DNA from 2 places in the Arthrobacter sp. P1_B11 genome. Region 2 is predicted to be linked to the other one. Evidence: riboswitches for the same ligand, from Rfam matches in the RefSeq annotation. Region 2 holds a riboswitch; the other holds the start of a gene.
What was found. Region 2 has a riboswitch for glycine ahead of gcvP (aminomethyl-transferring glycine dehydrogenase). Riboswitches for the same ligand answer to the same signal wherever they lie in the genome.

Region 1: it holds a riboswitch for glycine, as region 2 does, so the genes downstream of both, gcvP (aminomethyl-transferring glycine dehydrogenase) here and gcvP (aminomethyl-transferring glycine dehydrogenase) in region 2, are expected to answer to the same signal.

What each region holds. Positions count from the first base shown of each region.
Region 1 covers NZ_JBFTZQ010000046.1:1,261-11,381, forward strand. Annotated here, with positions in the region: gene glyA (serine hydroxymethyltransferase) at 1-638, opposite strand, end outside; gene gcvH (glycine cleavage system protein GcvH) at 635-1,018, opposite strand; gene gcvT (glycine cleavage system aminomethyltransferase GcvT) at 1,291-2,412, opposite strand; gene gcvP (aminomethyl-transferring glycine dehydrogenase) at 2,422-5,274, opposite strand; glycine riboswitch at 5,327-5,432, opposite strand; glycine riboswitch at 5,434-5,531, opposite strand; gene AC1D14_RS21910 (alpha/beta fold hydrolase) at 5,718-6,503, opposite strand; gene AC1D14_RS21915 (arsenate reductase/protein-tyrosine-phosphatase family protein) at 6,674-7,675, shown strand; gene AC1D14_RS21920 (DUF6221 family protein) at 7,727-8,119, shown strand; gene AC1D14_RS21925 (oxidoreductase) at 8,158-8,988, opposite strand; gene AC1D14_RS21930 (alcohol dehydrogenase catalytic domain-containing protein) at 9,032-10,069, opposite strand.
Region 2 covers NZ_JBFTZQ010000035.1:1,261-11,381, forward strand. Annotated here, with positions in the region: gene gcvT (glycine cleavage system aminomethyltransferase GcvT) at 2-1,162, opposite strand; gene gcvP (aminomethyl-transferring glycine dehydrogenase) at 1,173-4,019, opposite strand; glycine riboswitch at 4,218-4,316, opposite strand; gene AC1D14_RS20120 (TetR/AcrR family transcriptional regulator) at 4,440-4,979, opposite strand; gene AC1D14_RS20125 (MFS transporter) at 5,047-6,621, shown strand; gene AC1D14_RS20130 (SRPBCC family protein) at 6,722-7,180, opposite strand; gene AC1D14_RS20135 (ArsR/SmtB family transcription factor) at 7,177-7,545, opposite strand; gene AC1D14_RS20140 (Dps family protein) at 7,679-8,158, opposite strand; gene AC1D14_RS20145 (nitrilase-related carbon-nitrogen hydrolase) at 8,370-9,437, shown strand; gene AC1D14_RS20150 (agmatine deiminase family protein) at 9,434-10,121, shown strand, end outside.

The DNA.
Region 1 (10,121 bases), on a different contig from region 2:
AGGTAGGCCCCCACGGAGTCAGCGATCCGGCGGAACTCGGCGAAGTCCAGCTGGCGGGCGTACGCGGACCAGCCGGCGACGATCAGCTGCGGCTTGTGCTCCTGGGCCAGGCGTTCGACCTCTGCCATGTCGATCCGGTGGTCGTCCTCGCGGACCTGGTAAGGGATCACGTTGTAGAGCCGGCCGGAGAAGTTGATCTTCATGCCGTGGGTCAGGTGACCGCCGTGCGCCAGGTTCAGGCCCATGATGGTGTCGCCCGGGCGGATCAGGGCGTGCATGACCGAGGCGTTGGCCTGCGCGCCGGAGTGCGGCTGGACGTTGGCGTATTCGGCGCCGAACAGGGCCTTGACCCGGTCGATGGCGAGCTGCTCGATCACGTCAACGTGCTCGCAGCCGCCGTAGTAGCGCTTGCCCGGGTAGCCCTCGGCGTACTTGTTCGTCAGCACGGAGCCCTGCGCCTGCATCACGGCAGCGGCGGTGTGGTTCTCCGAGGCGATCATTTCCAAACCGGTGCGCTGGCGGGTCAGTTCGTCGTCGATCTTCGCGGCGATCTCCGGATCCAGTTCGGCGAGAGTGGCGTTCAGGCTCGCGGACGCTACGGCTTCGAAGGTTGCCGTTGCAGCGCTTGCCCCGCTCACAGCTCGCCGCCGTTCTTTGAAGCGTATTCCTCGGCCGACATGAGCGGGCCCTCTTCGGTCACGGCGACCTTGAACAGCCAGCCGGCACCATACGGATCGCTGTTGATCAGCGCCGGATCCGAAACGACGTCGTCATTGATCTCGACAACCTCGCCCGTCACCGGTGCATAAAGGTCCGAGACGGACTTGGTGGACTCCACCTCGCCGCAGGTCTCCCCCGCGGTCACGGCCGAGCCGACCTCGGGCAGGTCCACGTACACAATGTCGCCGAGCGCATCGGCAGCCACGGCGGAGATACCAATCCCCACAGGGCCCGACCCGTCAGCAGCAACCCATTCGTGCTCTGCGGAGTACTTCAGTTCAGCAACAACCTTGCTCATGTTTTTTCCTTACGTTTGAAATCTGGTGGTTCGGCTGCGGGGGTCGGCAAGCTCAACCCCCAATGATCGAGCTTGCTGTGGCCTCGGTTTCGACAAGCTCAACCAGCGGCAGGCCGTAAACCCCAGCACCCTTGGCTTTCGAAGGCGCCCTTTATGGTGGCTCCGTCGGGGTCCGACATCCGGAAGCGTGCGTCTAAGGGAGCGTCACGTCCGCTCAGCGGGCGTCTACGCGACCGAGCACGCGGAGGATGCCGGTCCCGACGGTACGGGACTTACTTTTCGCGCTTGTAGAAAGGCAGTGCGACGACTTCGAACGGCTCTGCCTTGCCGCGCAGGTCGATGTCCAGGGCGGTGCCCGGCGCAGCGTGTTCGACGTCGACGTAGGCCATCGCGACCGGGTAGCCGAGGGTGGGGCTGGGCTGGCCGGAGGTGACTTCGCCTATGACGTTGCCTTCCTTGAGGACCGGGTAGCGGCCGCGGCCGGCACGGCGGCCCAGGCCCTTGAGGCCCACCAGTTTGCGGCCAGTGGTGGAGCCGGTGCCGGCTGCCTTGAGTTCGCTCAGGGCCGCCTTGCCGATGAAGTCGGATTCCTTGGCGAGGGAGACAACCGGGCCCAGGCCTGCGGCATAAGGGTTGCCTTCACGGGAGAGCTCGTTGCCGTAGAGCGGCATGCCGGCTTCCAGCCGCAAGGAGTCGCGGCAGGCGAGGCCGGCGGGGATGAGCCCGTGCCCGGCGCCAATCTCCAGCAATGCCGCCCACAGGCCTGCTGCGTCCTCGTTGGGAATGTAGATCTCGAAGCCGTCCTCGCCGGTGTACCCGGTGCGGGCCAGCAGCAGTTCCTGTCCGTTGATTTCGACCTCGACGGCGGCGTAGTACTTGAGCTCCGTAACGAACGGGTGCTGCTCGCCCGGGACCAGCGCCAGCAGAATGCTTTCTGCGTTCGGTCCCTGGACGGCGATCAGGGACGTCTCGGCAGAAACGTCCTCCACCTTGACGTCGAAGCCGGCGGCCCGTTCGGCCAGGGCGGCGGCGACCACGACGGCGTTGCCGGCGTTCGGCACCACGAGGTACTTTTCCTCCCCGCGGCGGTAGGAGATCAGGTCGTCGATGATGCCGCCGTCTTCCTGGCAGATCAGCGAGTACTTGGCCTTGCCGACGGCAACCGCCGACAGCTTGCCGGCCAGCGCGTAGTCCAGGAAGGCTGCGGCGTCCGGGCCGGTGACCCAGACTTCGCCCATGTGGGAGAGGTCGAACAGGCCGGCAGCGTTGCGCACGGCGTGGTGCTCGGCCAGCTCAGAGGAGTACTTCAGGGGCATCTGCCAGCCGCCGAAGTCGGTGAAGGAGGCGCCGGCCTTCTTGTGCTCTTCGTAGAGCGCGGTGTAGTTCTCAGTCATCAGAAATCCTTAGTTTTCAAACTCGGAAAGAGGTGGGCAGGAGCAGACCAGGTTGCGGTCCCCTGCCGCGCCGTCGATCCGGCCTACCGGAGGGAAGTACTTGTCCTGCTTCAGCGTCGGGACCGGGAAGACAGCCTGCTCGCGTGGGTACTTGCGGGCCCAGTCGGTGCTGATGACGGCGGCAGCGGTGTGCGGTGCATTGCGCAGCGGGCTGTCCGCGAGTGTGAAGTCCCCGGCGGCGACCTGTTCGATCTCGGCGTGGATGGTGATCATCGCGTCGATGAAGCGGTCGATCTCCGCGAGGTCCTCGGACTCGGTGGGTTCCACCATCAGCGTGCCGGCAACGGGGAACGCCAGGGTGGGCGCGTGGAAGCCGTAGTCGATCAGGCGCTTGGCCACGTCTTCCGCGGTGACGCCGGTCCTGGCCGTCAGTTCTCGCAGGTCCAGGATGCACTCGTGCGCCACGAGTCCGCCTTCGCCGGTGTACAGCACCGGGAAGAACTCGTTCAGGCGGGAAGCAATGTAGTTCGCCGCGAGCAGCGCAGACTTGGTGGCCTCAGTCAGGCCCTCCCCGCCCATGAGCTTCACGTAGGCCCAGGAGATGGGCAGCACACCGGCCGAGCCGAAGCGCGAAGCCGAGATCGCCACACCATGCCCTGCCTCGTGAGCGGCCTTGTTGGCGTCGCCCGGCATGAACGGCGCCAGGTGGGCCTTGGCAGCGACCGGACCGACGCCCGGGCCGCCGCCGCCGTGCGGGATGCAGAAGGTCTTGTGCAGGTTCAGGTGGGACACGTCGCCGCCGAACTTGCCAGGCTGGGCGAGCCCCACGAGGGCGTTGAGGTTGGCGCCGTCGACGTAGACCTGGCCGCCGGCCGCATGCACCGAGTCACAGACCTCACGCACATCGGCGTCGTACACGCCGTGGGTGGACGGGTAGGTGATCATGATCGCGGACAGGACGTCCTTGTTGGCCTCGATTTTGGCGTTGAGGTCGGCGTGGTCGATCGTGCCGTCGGCCGCCGTGGCGACTACAACAACCTTCATTCCGGCCAGGACGGCGGAGGCCGCGTTGGTGCCGTGGGCCGAGGCCGGGATCAGGCACACGTTGCGCTGGTCGTCGCCGCGGGAGAGGTGGTAGCCGCGGATTGCCAGCAGGCCCGCAAGCTCGCCCTGGGAACCGGCGTTCGGCTGGATGGACACCTGGTCGTAGCCGGTGATTTCGGCGAGGTCGGCTTCCAGGCCGCCGATCAGTTCCCGCCAGCCTTCGGTCTGGGAATCCGGGGCGAACGGGTGGATGGAGGCGAACTCCGGCCAGGAGATGGCCTCCATCTCGGCGGTGGCGTTCAGCTTCATGGTGCACGAGCCCAGCGGGATCATGGTGCGGTCCAGGGCGAGGTCCCGGTCCGAGAGCTTGCGGATGTAGCGCAGCAGTTGGGTCTCGGAGCGGTGGGTGTTAAACACCGGGTGCTGCAGGAAATCGGAAGAACGCAGCACAGTCTCGGGCAGTTCGAAACCCTTGGCCGCCACCACCGGACCGGCGCCAAAGGCGACGACCACCGCGGAGAGGACCTCCGCCGTCGTCGTCTCATCGACTGACACGCCAACCGTGTCCGCATCGATAAAGCGCAGGTTGATGCCCCGGGCCTCGGCAGCGGTAATGACCTTCCGGGCCTTGCCGGGCACGCGGACCGTGACGGTGTCGAAGAAGGATTCACTGACCAGTTCCCGGCCAGCGACCTTCAACGTGGCGGCGAGGGCCCTGGCGTTGTTGTGGACGGTCTCGGCAATCGCCTTCAGGCCGTCGGGGCCGTGGTAGACGGCATACATCGAGGAGACGATGGCCAGCAGGGCCTGCGCGGTGCAGATGTTGGAGGTGGCCTTTTCGCGGCGGATATGCTGCTCGCGCGTCTGCAGGGCCAGGCGGTAGGCGGGGACGCCGGCGTTGTCCTTGGAGACGCCGACTATACGGCCAGGCAGCGTGCGTTCCATGCCTTCGCGCACCGCCATGTAGGCCGCGTGCGGGCCGCCGAAGAACAGCGGGACGCCCAGTCGCTGCGTGGAGCCGACGGCGATGTCGGCGCCCTGCTCACCGGGAGGGGTAATCAGCGTCAGGGCCAGAAGGTCGGCTGCCACGGTGACCAGCGCGCCCCGTTCCTTCGCCTCTGCAATCACACCGGACTGGTTCCACACCCGGCCGGAAACCCCGGGCTGCTGGAGTACGACCCCGTTGATGTCACCGTCGGGCAGGCCCTGGGACAGGTCGGCAACCTCCACCTCGAAACCAAGTGCTTCGGCGCGGCCCTGCACGATGGCGATGGTCTGCGGCAGGCAGTCGGCGTCGATAACGGTCTTGCCGTCGCGGGCCGTCTTGTTCTTGTTGGCGCGGCGCATCAGCAACACGGCTTCGGCGACGGCGGTGGCCTCGTCCAGCAGGGACGCGTTGGCGACCGGCAGTGCCGTCAAGTCCTGGACCATGGTCTGGAAGTTCAGCAGCGCCTCGAGCCGGCCCTGGGAGATTTCCGGCTGGTACGGCGTGTAGGCCGTGTACCAGGCCGGGGCTTCGAGGATGTTGCGGCGGATGACCGGCGGCGTGACGGTGTCGTAGTAGCCCTGGCCGATCATCTGCACGGCCGTCTTGTTCTTGGAAGCCAGCTTGCGCAGCCCGGCGAGCACTTCAACTTCGCTGAGGGCGCTGTCCAGGCTGAGAGGCTTTTCCTGGCGGATGGAATCGGGGACTGCAGTGTCGACGAGGCCATCCACGCTGTCGTAGCCGACAGCCTTGAGCATGGTGTCGATGTCTGTTTGGCGGCGGGCGCCGATGTGGCGGTCTGCGAATGTGGACGGGGACGACTGGATCGTCATGTGAGGAACTCCATAATTCAGGTGGCACTGGAGTGCCACGATGATTCGGGTTCCTCCCCGCTCTGTATTGGACCTGAGAGTTTCCGCTTTGCCTGCTGTTAGCAGGCGCCACTTGCACCGTCGGTGAGCCCGGTTTCCCGGACTGCTTTCCAGAGTTGCCTTGCCGCGGCGGTACGTGGGCCTGAGAGATTCCTGGGGAGGATTTGCTCCTACGGCGCCTGCTGAACGTACCGGCAGGACTCTCCCGCCGCAGATCATAAGCCGTGCCACTGGTGGGTGACACGGCTCACACATTATCTGCTCTCCGGCCTGGATGCAAAATATACGTCAAATGAGTCCTTTTGCAGCCTCGAGAAAGCCGCCAGCAGGGCAGCAAAGCGGACGACGGCGGGACGTTCCGCCGTCGTCCGCTTGCTTTGGGTGCCGCTCCCCTACAACAAGACTCAGTCGTCGAGGAACCGCAGCAGGAACGGGACTGTGGCATGCATCGTCCGGAGGTCCCCGGCACTGGCCGCCAGCTCCCCGAGGTAATCGCCGTGGCCACCGGGGATGACCAGCAGGCGGGCGCCCGGGATGACGCTGGCAATCCTCGCGGCGTGCTCGGCAGTGGCAACGTCGCGGTCTGCGCTCACCACCAGCGTGGAGGCTTTGATGGTGCGCAGCTCGTCGTCGGACCAGCCGGCGAAGTCCAGGATGCGCCGGCTGTCCAGTTCGAAGAGTCGCTCCAGGTGGCCCGGTTCGGGATTGAGACTGCGGTCGGCATCCTTGTAGGTGTCGGGCATGTCGTCCAGGGTGGCCTTCGCCATGCCGTCCCAGAACTCGTCCGGCACGGCATCGCGGCTCACAAACGTAGAGGCGGCGATGAGGCGCCGGACCGCGGCGGGATGCCCTAGTGCCAGCGCGATGGCGGTGTGGCCGCCGGCGCTGAATCCCAGCACATCCACGGTTTCCACGTTGAGCTGCTCCAAAACGGCGAGGATGTCGCCGGCGGAGTTCCCGGCGGTGAGGGGGCAGCGGGTCGGCTGGGTGCGGCCATGGCCCTCCTCCTCAACGGCAATCACCTGGCGCTGTTCGGCCAGCAGCGGGATGAGTTCGCTGAAGTTGGTGCCGATGGTGGAGCCGCCTCCCGGGATGAGGAGCAGCGGCGGCTGGCCGGGCACCACCCGGCCGTGGACCTCGTAGTACATGAGAAGGCCGTCGTTGTCCGCGTAGCCGTGGGTGAAGGTCACACGGCATCGTAACCCCGGGGCGCTTCCGACGAACAGGGCTCAGAACCGCATGCAAAGTGGACGACGGCGGGATGTCCTACCGTCGTCGTCCTGCGTTTGGTGCCTCTCCCCATAGCGCCTACCGGCCGGCATCAAATCGGCGCAAATCAATCAAAATATATTGATTGACCATGCGGCGCAGCTCGGCCGACGGACGTGACACGTACTGCAGCCTCAACCTGGCTTTGTATCGCGAACGGCTCGCCGAAGCCGGTGCGGCGCTTCACCCCGGCCTACGGCTGGTTCCCGCTGTGCTGACACCGCCCGCGGGCGGTCCTGGCCTTCAGCCGGTTCAGCCACGCGTTCGTGTGTTGTTCCTGTGTACGGGAAACAGCGCCCGATCCCAGATGGCCGAGGCGATCTTGGCCAGCCTCGGCGGCTCCCAAATCGAAGCCGTCAGTGCGGGCAGTCACCCCAAGGACCTGCACCCCAACGCCGTACGCGTGATGCGTGAGCGCGGCATTGACATTAGCGGCGCCCGCTCCAAGCATCTGAGTGAGTTCGCAGAGCACCGGTTCGACTATGTGATCAGCCTTTGCGACCGCGTACGGGAGGTATGCCCCGATTTCCCGGGGCCGCCTGCGAGGGTGCACTGGAGCATCCCCGACCCGGCGGCCGAAGGGGCTGCCGACCAGGACAATTACCCGGTGTTCGTCCGCACGGCGGACGAACTGAACACGCGAATCCAGTTCCTGCTTTACGCAATCGAGTACTCCCAAACGAGTTCAGAGGATCTAGACATGCCCAGCGACCTTACGGACATGGTCAGCGTCCGATACGTGGTGGACGACGTCGACGCGGCAATCGACTTCTACACAAAGCACCTCGGATTCACCCTCAGGATGAGGGCCGCACCGGCATTCGCCGACGTCGTACGCGGCCGGCTGCGGCTCCTGCTGAGCGGGCCAACCAGCTCGGCAGGGCGGTCAATGCCGGATGGCACGGTGCCTGCCCCGGGGGGATGGAACCGCATCCACCTGATCGTGAGCGATATCGCGGCCGAAGTGGACCGGCTTCGCGCTGCGGGCCTCGCGTTCCGGAACGACATCGTCAAGGGTCCGGGCGGTCAGCAGATCCTGCTGGAAGATCCGTCCGGCAACGTGGTCGAATTGTTCCAACCCGCCCGCGGATAACGGGCGTGATGGGCATCAGAAATGGTGCCCGCAGGATGGCAGGATTGGGGCATGGACATCATCGCCTTCCTCGAAGCCCGGATCGCCGAAGACGAAGCCATCGCGCTGGCCGCCTCACCTGCGCCCTGGGAATGGTTTGGTAGACCCGGGAGCGACACCGCAGCCCTCTACTCCGCCAACGAACGAATCGTGCTCGACGCTCGCGCCGACCACGCACCCGGTCACCTCGAATGCAAAGCCACAGACCGGGTCTACATCGCATGGTTCAACCCCGGCCGCATCCTCGCTGAATGCGCCGCGAAACGACAGATGCTGGCCAACGTCCCGCTCGTCACCGACATCCGCAGCGAAGTCGACGGCACCAGCGAATACGTCCTGATGTGTATGGCAGCCCCCTACAGAGACCACCGTGACTACCAAGAAGGCTGGGCCATCGAACTCTGAGCTGCGGTTTACGTAGCTGACCCGCCGCAGCCCGTACCTCAGCCCTCGACGCCTGTGCTGAGGCTGAGGTCCCGCCATTGGTCAAGCTCGGCGCGCTCTGCCTGGGCTACGGCGGCAAATGCGTCGAAAGCGTCTTTGCCGAGCACTATCAGCGACGGCGGGTTCGCACTGTTGACGACCGCCAGGATCGCTTCTGCCGCCTTGGCTGGGTCGCCCGGCTGGGTGCCGTGGATCGTGTCGTTCTCCTTGCGCCGTTTCCCGGCCGTCTCTGCGTAGTCCTCGATCGCCGTCGCTGACTGCGTGAGTGAGCGGCCGGCGAAGTCCGTGCGGAACGCGCCGGGCTCGATGACGGTAACCTTGATGCCCAGCGGCTGCAGTTCCTTGTGCAGGGATCCGGACAGGCCCTCCAGGGCCCACTTTGTTGCCGAGTAGTATCCGGAGCCGGCCGGTGAGATGCGCGCTCCGATGGAGGAGATGTTCAGGATGGACCCAGCCCTTTTCGCGCGCATGTCCGGGAGGACCGCTTTGATCATGTCCACTGCGCCGAAAACGTTAGTGTCGAACAGTTGCCGAATGTCGGCGTCGTCCGCTTCCTCCACCGCGGCGCGGTAGCCGTAGCCGGCATTGTTAATGAGCACGTCGATGCCCCCGAAGCGCGTCCGGGCCTGCTGCACCACCGAGCTGATCTGTGCCCGGTCGGTGACGTCGAGGGGCAGGGCCAGTGCCGTGTCGGGGAAGGCGGCCGCGAGATCGTCAACCGTGGTGACGTTCCGTGCTGTGACGACCGCGTTGTCGCCGTGGGCGAGCACTGCCTGAGCGACAGCCCGGCCGAGTCCGGTCGAGCATCCTGTGATGAGCCATGTAGCCATGAGGTCTTCCTTTCGTGGGGGATAGCAGTGGGGGCGACGTGCGCTAGGGGCGGACGAGGACCTTGAGGGATTCGCGGTTGTCCATGGCGCGGTAGCCGTCGGGCACGTCGTCGAGGCTGATGCTGCGGTCGAAGACCTTGCCAGGGTTCACGGTGCCGTCGAGGACACCGGGCAGCAGGGCTTCAATGTAGGCGCGGACGGGGGCCGGGCCGCCGGTGAGGGTGACGTTCGGGCCGAACATGCTGCCGAATCCGATCGGGGCATCCTCGTACTGCGGCACGCCGACGCGGCTGATGACACCGCCCGGACGGATCACGCCGAGTGCCTGGTCGTACGCCGGCCGGTGTCCTACGCACTCGAGCACCGTATGGGTGCCGTCGCCACCGGCTAGCTCACGGACCCTGGCAATGCCTTCCTCGCCGCGCTCGGCGACGACGTCGGTGGCCCCGTATTCGATGCCCAGGTCGGTGCGGGCCTTGTGCCGGCCCATCAGAATAATCTGCTCGGCACCCAGTTGCTTGGCCGACAGCACCGCCATCAGGCCGACAGCGCCGTCACCGATGACCGTGACGGTTGTCCGCTCGTTCACTCCGGCCTTAATGGCGGCGTGGTAGCCGGTGCCGTACACATCGGAGAGGGTCAGCAGGGAGGGCAGCAGCGCGGAATCCTCGTCGACCGGTGCCTTGACCAGCGTGCCGTCAGCGAACGGGACGCGGATGGCTTCGGCCTGGGCGCCGCCGATGCCGCCGGCGGCCCAGAACCCGCCGTGGCGGCAGGAGGTCTGCAGGCCCTCGCGGCAGAAATCGCAGGTCCCGTCGGACCAGGCGAACGGGGCGATGACGAAGTCGCCCTTCTTCAGCCTGGACACGTCCCTGCCCGTCTCCTCGACGACGCCGATGAACTCGTGCCCCATCGGGCTACCCTGCTCGGAGGCAGGCATGCCGTGGTAGGGATGCAGGTCCGATCCGCAGATACACGAATTCACGATGCGCACGATCGCGTCGGTCGGATCCTGGATCACGGGGTCGGGCACGTTCTCCACGCGCACGTCTCCGGCTGCGTACATGATGGTTGCTCGCATTGTGTTTCCTTTCGTTTCTCCAGAATCGGAGCTGGGGCGGGCGGTGCTGGGA
Region 2 (10,121 bases):
CCTACTTTGAGCGCTTGTAGAAAGGCAGTGCGACGACTTCGAACGGCTCCGTTTTGCCGCGCAGGTCGATGTCCAGGGCCGTGCCGGGTTCGGTGAACTCGACGTCGACGTAGGCCATCGCGACCGGGTAGCCGAGGGTGGGGCTGGGCTGGCCGGAGGTGACTTCGCCTATGACGTTGCCGTCCTTGAGCACCGGGTAGTGGCCGCGGCCGGCACGGCGCCCGAGCCCCTTGAGGCCCACCAGCTTACGGCCAGTGGTGGAACCGGTGCCGGCTGCCTTGAGCGCGCTCAGCGCCGCCTTGCCCACGAAGTCGCCATCCTTGGACAGCGCGACGACGGGGCCCAGGCCGGCGGCGAAGGGGTCCCCTTCGAGGGAAAGCTCGTTGCCGTACAGCGGCATTCCGGCTTCGAGGCGGAGCGAATCGCGGGAGGCGAGTCCCGCAGGCGTCAGCTCCCCTTCGTCCGCAATGGCGACGATGGCCTGCCAGAGGGCGGCGGCGTCGTCGTTGTTCACGAAGATCTCGAAGCCGTCCTCGCCGGTGTAGCCCGTGCGGGCGAGCAGAAGTTCCTGGCTCGCACCGCCCACCAGGAAAGGAACTTCCACGGCGGCGTAGTACTTCAGGCCGGTGACGAGCTCGTGCTGCGCGGCGGGAACCAGGCGGAGGAGGATTTCCTCGGCCTTGGGACCCTGGACAGCGATCAGCGACGTGGCGGCGGAGACGTCCTCAACCACGGCGTCGAACCCGGCGGAACGCTCGGCGAGGGCCTGGGCAACCACCTGGGCGTTGCCGGCGTTGGGCACCACAAGGAACCTGTCCGTACCGCCTTGTGCGGTGTCCGCAGTAGCGGGCCGGCGGTACACGATGAGGTCGTCGATGATGCCGCCGTCTTCCTTACAGATCAGCGAGTACTTGGCCTTGCCGACGGCCATCGCCGAAATCTTGCCGACGAGCGCGTAGTCCAGGAAGGCTGCGGCGTCCGGGCCGGTCACCCAGACTTCACCCATGTGGGACAGGTCGAAGATGCCTGCCGCGCTGCGGACGGCGCGGTGTTCGGCCAGCTCGGAGCTGTACTTGAGCGGCATCTGCCACCCGCCGAAGTCGGTGAAGGAGGCGCCGAGCTTCTTGTGCTCTTCGTAAAGGGCGGTGTAATTCTCAGACATCGGCGGATCCTCAGTTTTCAAATTCGGAAAGCGGCGGGCAGGAGCAGATCAGGTTGCGGTCGCCCAGAGCGCCGTCGATCCGGCCCACGGGCGGGAAGTACTTGTCCTGCTTGAGGGAGTGCACCGGGAACACTGCCTGTTCGCGCGGGTATTCGCGGGCCCAGTCGGAGCTGATGACGGCGGCGGCGGTGTGCGGGGAGTTGCGCAGCGGGCTGTCCGCCACGCTGAAGTCGCCGTTGGCCACCTGGTCGATTTCAGCCCGGATGGAGATCATGGCCGTGATGAAGCGGTCGATTTCGTCCAGGTCTTCGGACTCCGTGGGCTCCACCATCAGCGTGCCGGCAACAGGGAACGCCAGGGTAGGTGCGTGGAAGCCGTAGTCGATGAGGCGCTTGGCAACGTCCTCCGCCGTGACGCCGGTCCTGGCGGTGAGCTCGCGCAGGTCCAGGATGCACTCGTGGGCCACGAGCCCGCCCTCGCCCGTGTACAGCACCGGGAAGAAGTCGTTCAGGCGCGCCGCAATGTAGTTCGCGGCGAGCAGCGCGGACTTGGTGGCGTCGGTCAGGCCGCTGCCGCCCATGAGCTTCACGTAAGCCCAGGAGATCGGCAGGACGCCTGCTGATCCGTAGTTCGAAGCGGAGATGGGCACGTCATTACCTTCGGTCCAGGTCGCGGCGTTGCCGGGCATGAACGGCGCCAGGTGGGCCTTGGCAGCGACCGGACCGACGCCCGGGCCGCCGCCGCCGTGCGGGATGCAGAAGGTCTTGTGCAGGTTCAGGTGCGAGACGTCGCCGCCGAATTTGCCCGGCTGGGCGAGCCCCACGAGGGCGTTGAGGTTGGCGCCGTCGATGTAGACCTGCCCGCCGGCTGCGTGTATGGCGTCGCAGACTTCCCGGACATCGGCGTCGTACACGCCGTGGGTGGACGGGTAGGTGATCATGATCGCGGACAGTGCGTCCTTGTGCAGCTCGATCTTGGCGTTGAGGTCGGCGTGGTCGATCGTGCCATCTGCCGCCGTGGCCACAACAACAACCTTCATTCCGGCCAGGACGGCCGAGGCCGCGTTCGTGCCGTGGGCGGAGGCCGGGATCAGGCAGATGTTGCGCTGGTCATCGCCGCGTGAACGGTGGTAGCCGCGGATGGCCAGCAGGCCCGCGAGCTCGCCCTGGGAACCGGCGTTGGGCTGGATGGACACCTGGTCATAGCCGGTGATCTCGGTCAGCTGCGCTTCAAGATCTGCAATCAGTTCGCGCCAGCCCTCGGTCTGGGAATCCGGGGCAAACGGATGGATGGACGCGAACTCCGGCCAGGAGATCGCTTCCATTTCGGCCGTCGCGTTCAGCTTCATGGTGCACGAACCCAGCGGGATCATGGTGCGGTCCAGCGCGAGGTCGCGGTCGGACAGCCGGCGCACGTAGCGCAGCAGCTGGGTCTCGGAGCGGTGGGTGTTGAACACCGGATGCTGCAGGTACTCGGAAGAGCGTTCGACGGCGGCGTCCAGGGAAAAAGCGTCCGTCGCCTCAACGGCCGTGGCACCGAAGGCGCCGAGGACGTCCTCGACAATTGCCGCCGTCGTCGTTTCATCGGTGGAGATGCCCACGGTGTCCGCGTCGATGCTGCGGAGGTTGATGCCCTTGGCCTCGGCCGCGGCGATGATGTCCGCCGCCTTGCCCGGCACAGACACGCTCACGGTGTCGAAGAAGCTGGTGTGGAGGACGACCAGCCCGGCAGCCTTCAGCGAGGTGGCGAGGGTCCTGGCGTGGCGGTGAGCGGTTTCGGCAATCGCTTTCAGCCCGTCCGGACCGTGGTACACGGCGTACATCGAGGCGACGATGGCCAGCAGGGCCTGCGCGGTGCAGATGTTGGACGTCGCCTTTTCGCGGCGGATGTGCTGCTCACGGGTCTGCAGGGCCAGACGGTAGGCCGGAACTCCTGCAGAGTCCTTGGAGACGCCGACGAGGCGGCCCGGCATCGAGCGCTCGAGGCCTTTCTGGACTGCCATGTAGGCGGCGTGGGGTCCGCCGTAAAACAGAGGCACGCCGAGGCGCTGCGCCGAGCCGACGGCGATGTCCGCACCCTGCTCGCCCGGAGGGGTGATGAGCGTCAGTGAAAGGAGGTCCGCGGCAACCGTCACCAGTGCACCGCGCTCCTTGGCGGCAGCGATGACCTCGGAGTGGTCGAAGACGCGGCCGGAAACCCCGGGCTGCTGGAGGACAACGCCGTTAATGACGCCGTCAGGCAGTCCTTTGGAAAGGTCGGCGACCTCCACCTCAAAGCCGAGGGCCTCGGCGCGGCCCTTGACGATGGCGATGGTCTGCGGCAGGCAGTCGGCGTCGAGCACCGTCTTGCCGTCGTGGGCGGCCTTGTTCTTGTTGGCCCTGCGCATCATCAGCACGGCCTCGGCCACGGCGGTTGCTTCGTCCAGCAGCGAAGCGTTGGCGATGGGCAGCCCCACGAGGTCCTGCACCATGGTCTGGAAGTTCAGCAGCGCCTCGAGCCGGCCCTGGGAGATTTCCGGCTGGTACGGCGTGTAGGCCGTGTACCAGGCCGGGGCTTCGAGGATGTTGCGGCGGATCACCGGCGGGGTCACGGTGTCGTAGTAGCCCTGGCCGATCATCTGCACGGCCGTCTTGTTCTTCGCGGCAAGCTTGCGCAGCTCGGCGAGGGCTTCAACTTCGCTCAGGGCCGGGGCAAGCTCCAGCGGGGAGTCCTGCCGGATGTCTTTGGGAACTGCGGTATCAACCAGAGCATCAACGGTGTCGTAGCCGACAGCCTTGAGCATGGCGTCGACGTCGGCTTCACGGCGGGCGCCGATATGCCGGTCAACGAAGGACGTGGAGGCTGAATTGACAGTCAAGGGAACTCCATAACTAAGGCGGCGCAGGGTACGCCACATCGATCGGGTTCCTCCCCGCTCTGTATTGGACCTGAGAGTTTCCGCGTTGCTGTGGTTTGCGCACAGCCCCGCTTGCACCGTCGGTGAGCACAGCATGTCCTGATGTTTCGGGATGATCCCGGGACTCCAGACGGACAGCCTGCTACTTTCCAGAGTTGCCTTGCCGCGGCGGTACATGGGCCTGAGAGATTCCTGGGGAGGATTTGCTCCTACGGCGCCTGCTTGTACCTACTTGCAGAACTCTCCCGCCGCAGATCAAAGGCATATTCAGTTTGCGGTGACAACAGCCACAGAGGCTATTCTCCTATGTCCGGAACGCGTCCGCAAACTGTCTCGTAGCGGCCGGATGGTACTGCCGCCGGCGCTTTCAGCACCGGCCGGTCAGTCCCGGAGCCGCTCCAGCGCGGCAAGCAGGCTTTCGACGTCGGCGGCCGTCTCGGCAGCTGTCGCGGCCGGCCCGATCGACAACATCGCATTGAAATACAGGCCGTCCCCCATGTACAGGACCGCCTTCGCGAGCCCGGGCCCCACATCCTTGGCGATCTCATTGAGCCAGCGCTGCTGAATATGGGCGAAACGCCGCCGGGTCTCCTGATGGGCCACCTCTGCGAGCCGCGTTGCCGCCACAATGACGCGGTCCAGAGGGGTGTCTGCCCACACTGAGGATTTGATGAAGTAGGCGGCCGCACCTTCGGGTGCCGTGGCCATGGCCCGGGCATCGGCCTCGGCATGCTCGTCCAGGCGGTCCAGCAGGACCCCGATCAGGGCCTCCTTATTCGGGAAGTGGTAGAGCAGGCCCCCTTTGGAAACCCCAGCGCGCCCGGCCACGGCATCCAGGGTTGCTGCTCGCTCCCCTACTTCGATGAGGAGTGACTCAAAGGCGTCGAGGACGGCACTGCGCGCTACTGGTTTTCTGGCCATGGCTCCCATCATGCCTGTTCTGGTCATTCGCTTGATAACTATACCGTCCAGACGGTACAGTTAAGGCATGACCGCGTCCGCAGACCTCCAGCAGCAGAAGCCCATCACGCAAGCAGCAGCACAGCCCTCCCCCGCCAGCGGCGGAGCCCGCGACTGGCTTGCCCTGGGTCTGCTCATGTTTCCGGTCCTGCTCGTGGCCGTGGACAACACCGCACTGACCTTCGCCCTGCCGGCAATCGCGCGGAGCCTGGATACGTCCGGAGTGCAGCTGCTGTGGATCGTGGACGCCTACGCCCTGGTCCTGGCCGGTCTTCTGGTTGCCATGGGAAGCCTGGGTGACAGGATCGGGCGCCGCCGGCTGCTGCTGATTGGCACCATGGGATTCGCCGGAGTCTCGGCCGCCACAGCGTTCGCCCCAAGCGCCGAATGGCTAATTGCCGGCCGTGCCGCACTGGGCTTCTTTGGCGCCATGCTGATGCCGTCCACGCTCTCGCTCATCCGCAACATTTTTCCGGACCCCAACAGGCGCAGGCTGGCGGTCGCAATCTGGGCGGCAGGCTTCTCCGGCGGCGCAGCCCTCGGCCCGATTTTCGGCGGCTGGCTCGTGGAGCAGTTCTGGTGGGGCGCGGTCCTGCTCGTGGCCGCGCCCATCATGCTGCCGCTGCTCATCTTCGGCCCGTTCTTCATTCCGGAGTCCAGGGACCCCAGGCCGGGCCGGGTGGACATGCCCAGCATCCTGCTGTCAATGCTGACCATGGTGCCCATGGTCTACGGAATCAAGGAACTGGCCACCGAAGGACCGGGCGCACAGGCCCTGTCCATCATTGCCTTTGGCATGGCCATGGGCTTCGTCTTCGTTCGTCGCCAGCAGCGGCTCGCGTCCCCGCTGCTGGACCTGTCCCTGTTCAGGAACAGGGTGTTCAGCACGGCCATCACAGCCAACGTGCTGGCGCTGTTCTCCTTCAACGGCTTCATCCTCTTCCTGGCACAGCACCTGCAACTGCTGGAAGGGATGTCGCCCTCGGCGTCGGGGACCGCCATGCTGCCCGCACTGACGGCCACCGTGGTGGCGGGGCTTCTGGTGGTGCCGCTGGTCCGGAAGATTCGGCCCGGGTTCGTGGTGGCCGGCGGCCTGTCGCTGAGCGCGTCGGGCTACTCCCTGGTGGCTTTTGGCGACCACTCCGCCGGACCGGCCCTGCTGCTTGGTGCACTGCTCCTCCTTGCCCTCGGCGTGGGTGCCGCCGAAACAATCTCCAACGACCTGATCCTAGGCGCCGTGCCGCCCGCGAAATCCGGGGCCGCGGCGGCGATTTCCGAGACGGGCTACGAAGTGGGCTCACTGCTCGGTACGGCCGTTCTGGGATCGATCCTGACCGCCTCCTACCAGAGGCAGCTTGCACTGCCCGCAGCCGTAACCCAGGTGGCGCCCGCGGACTCCACGGACCGGGCCCGGGAAACCCTGGCGGGGGCCATGGAGCTTGCGGGAACGTTGCCGGCGCCGCTGTCCGAAGCCCTCGCCGCGGCCGCCCGGGCGGCCTTCGACTCGGGCGTCCACATCACGGCGGCCATCGCGCTGGTACTGATGGCGGGAGCGTCAGTCCTCTCCGCCGTCGTTCTCCGCCGGGTGCCGAGGGCCCGCTAAGGGACCGGCCGGTGGGCTGCCGAGGCCGCCTGCCGCCGGCCGGTCCCGCCGCCGGAAGGGCGACGGCGGAGGAGCGATGGCGGCCTGCCGCGGCCGCTGCTCAGTGGCCTTCGACGAAGGCCTGCAAGGCATCGAGCAGGCCGTCGGTTCCTTCCTTCCTCCCGGCCACCTGGTCAACCTCCGTGAAGTAGGCGCCCTGTTCGGTCAGCGTCAGCAGGGTACCGTCGCCCTCAGCCTGAAGCTCCACCGTGCTGAGCGAAACGGACGTGCGCTGGCCGTCCAGCAGCATCTCGTAGGTATAGACGATCCGCTCGTTGTCCACGATGTCGTAATAGAGGGCCTGCATGGTCGAAACGAAACCGCCCTCGGGCCCTCCGACGTCCGTCTCACGGCCGCCCTCCCGGAACTCGAGGCTTGATTCGCCCTGGTTCCACTCCGGCGGGCCGCCAAACCACTTCTTCTTGCTGGCGAAATCCGAGAACGCTTCAAAAACGCGCGACGGCGGGGCGTTGAGCGTGCGTGACAACGTGAAGCTGGCATGCGTGATGGGGGTGCTCATGGCGTACTCCTGGTTGTTGTTGTGGGTGGATCATCTGAATCAAGGAACGACTCGAGCCGGTCGAGGCGGCGTTCTTCAGCCGTCCGGCGCGCGCTGAGCCAGCCCTCCGCACGGCGGACGGCAGCGGGGACAATGGTGCAGCTGCGCACGCGTCCGATCTTTTCGCTGCGGACCAGGCCACTGCCCTCCAGGACCTGCAGGTGCTGGAGGATTGCCGGCAGGCTCATGGCAAACGGTCGGGCCAGCTGCGAGACTGACGCCGGGCCGTCGCAGAGGCGGATAAGGATCGCCCTCCGGGTGGGGTCGGCGAGCGCCTGGAACACGGAATCCAGGTCCGGATCCTCCGGCAGCTGATTGTTAAGCACATGCTTAAGTATTCTCCGCGGCGCCGGAAAGTCAAGGGTTCAAAGCACAAAACAGCCCCGGAGGAACTCCGGGGCTGTTCTGTCGGTTCCGCGGGCGTCGGCCGCCTGCGGATCTCAGATTTTTAGGCTGCGGTTACTTGCTGTCGGGCTGCGTGACGCTGGCCGAGGCCTTCATGTTCTCGGCACCCACCATCCAGGCGTACTGCTCCAGCTTTTCAATGAAGGCGTGCAGCAGGTCTGCGGTGGTGGGGTCCTCTTCATCCACCTCGTCATGGACCTTGCGCATGGTGCCCACTGCGGCCTCAAGCGCGGCGACGATCCGGTCGATCGCGTCCTTGGTGTTGATGAGGCCTTCCGGGAACTGGGCCAGGCTGGTGGACTTGGCCACCGTCTCGCTGCGGCCATCGGGCAGCGCGTGCAGGGCGCGCATCCGCTCCGCCATGTCGTCAGCAAACGCCCTGGCGGCATCGACAATCTCGTCCAGCTGCAGGTGAAGGTCCCTAAAGTTGGTCCCCACAATGTTCCAGTGCGCCTGCTTGCCCTGGATGTGCAGTTCGATCAGGTCCGCAAGCACGGCCTGCATGTTGTTGGTCAGTGTCGGTGAAGCTTTCATTCGTCCTCCTCGAGTGGTCCAGTAGCTCCGACGCTACCGCAGGCCGGGTCAGGGCAGGCAGGAGCAGGCCCAAAATTTCACGATCAGCTTACTTGCCATTTCTGTCATATATGAATGCTATTCAAATTGACCCTTGCCAGCCGGCGCCGGGCTGTGCATACTAAATGAACGTCATTCATTTAGTGACGGTCGTCTCTCTGGAGTAGTCATCATGATTGAAATCACCTGCCTCGATTCACCCTCCTCCCTGGCCCGGACAGTGCCGTCCGCGCGTCCGGCACTGCGGATCGGCGTCGTCCAGCACCGTTGGCACAGCAACGCCGCGGCTCTTCGCGCCGAACTGAACGACGGCATCGAGCGCGCAGCCCGCCTCGGCGCCACAGTTGTCTTCCTGCCGGAACTTACGCTGTCCCGCTATCCGGCGGACCAGATTCCGGACAACGATCTGTCCCTCGCCGGACAAACCAGGCCACGCCCCTCTGACGCGGCCGAGGACCTGCTCACCGGCCCCACCTTCCGCTTTGCCGCCGAGGCTGCCCGCAGGCACGGCATCTGCGTCCACGCCTCGCTCTACCAGCGGGCGGACAACCCCGACGGCTCGGACGACGGCTTGGGACTGAATACTTCCATCCTCGTGTCCCCCGGCGGCGAACTGCTCGCCAGCACGCACAAGCTGCACATCCCCGTCACCGCCGGCTACTACGAGGACCGGTTCTTCCGCCAGGGCCCGCCCGCGGGTGACGCCTACGAAGTCCACTCGCCTGCCGAACTCGGCGGCGCACGCCTCGGCATGCCCACCTGCTGGGACGAGTGGTTCCCCGAACTGGCCCGGCTGTACTCGCTCGGCGGGGCGGAACTGCTCGTCTATCCCACGGCCATCGGGTCCGAACCGCTGTTCCCGGAGTTCGACACCCAGCCCCTGTGGCAGCAGGTGATTGTGGGCAACGGCATCGCCAACGGCCTGTTCATGGTGGTCCCGAACCGCTGGGGCCAGGAGGGCAGCCTCAACTTCTACGGAACCTCCTTCATCTCCGACCCCTACGGCCGCATCCTGGCGCAGGCTCCGCGGAACGAGTCAGCCGTTCTCGTCGCGGACCTTGACCTGGACCAGCGCCAGGACTGGCTCACGCTGTTCCCGTTCCTGACCACCCGCCGCCCGGACACCTATGCCCGGCTCACCGAACCCGTCCGCCACGATGCACCGTTCGGGGACGAGGCGGGTCCCGCGATTTCGACCAGTTCAATCAGTGGTTATGCGCCTGCCGAGGTGACCGCATGAGCGCGTGGCGCATGCCCGCCGAAACGGCACGCCAGGACCGGCTCTGGATGGCGTTCCCCACGGGCGGCTACACCCTGGGCGACACAGCCGAAGAGGCGCACGCCGCGCGTTCCGTCTGGGCCGCCGTCGCCAATGCCGCCGTTGAGTTTGAGCCGGTCACCGTGGCGGTGGCCCCCGACGACGTCGATACCGCCGCGCGTTACCTCGATCCCGCCGTCGAGGTACTGACGGCGGAACTGAACGACGCCTGGATGCGGGACATCGGCCCCACCTTCGTGCTGGACGGCGCCGGCCGGCTTGGTGCGGTGGACTGGGTCTTCAACGGCTGGGGCGCCCAGGACTGGGCGCGGTGGGACAAGGACTCGCTCCTCGCCGCGGAAGTGGCCGGCCGGTCCGGCGCCCACCATCTCGTGTCCCGTCTGGTTAACGAAGGCGGCGGCATCCAGGTGGACGGCGAGGGAACCGTGCTGGTCACCGAGACCGTGCAGCTGGACCCGGGCCGCAATCCCGGGCTCACGAAACCGGAGATCGAAGCGGAGCTGGCCAGGACCGTCGGCGCCAGGCACGTTATCTGGGTTCCGCGCGGCCTCACCCGTGATTCGGAGCGGTTCGGCACCCGCGGACATGTGGACATCGTGGCCGCCATCCCCTCGCCAGGCACACTGCTGGTCCATTCACAGCAGG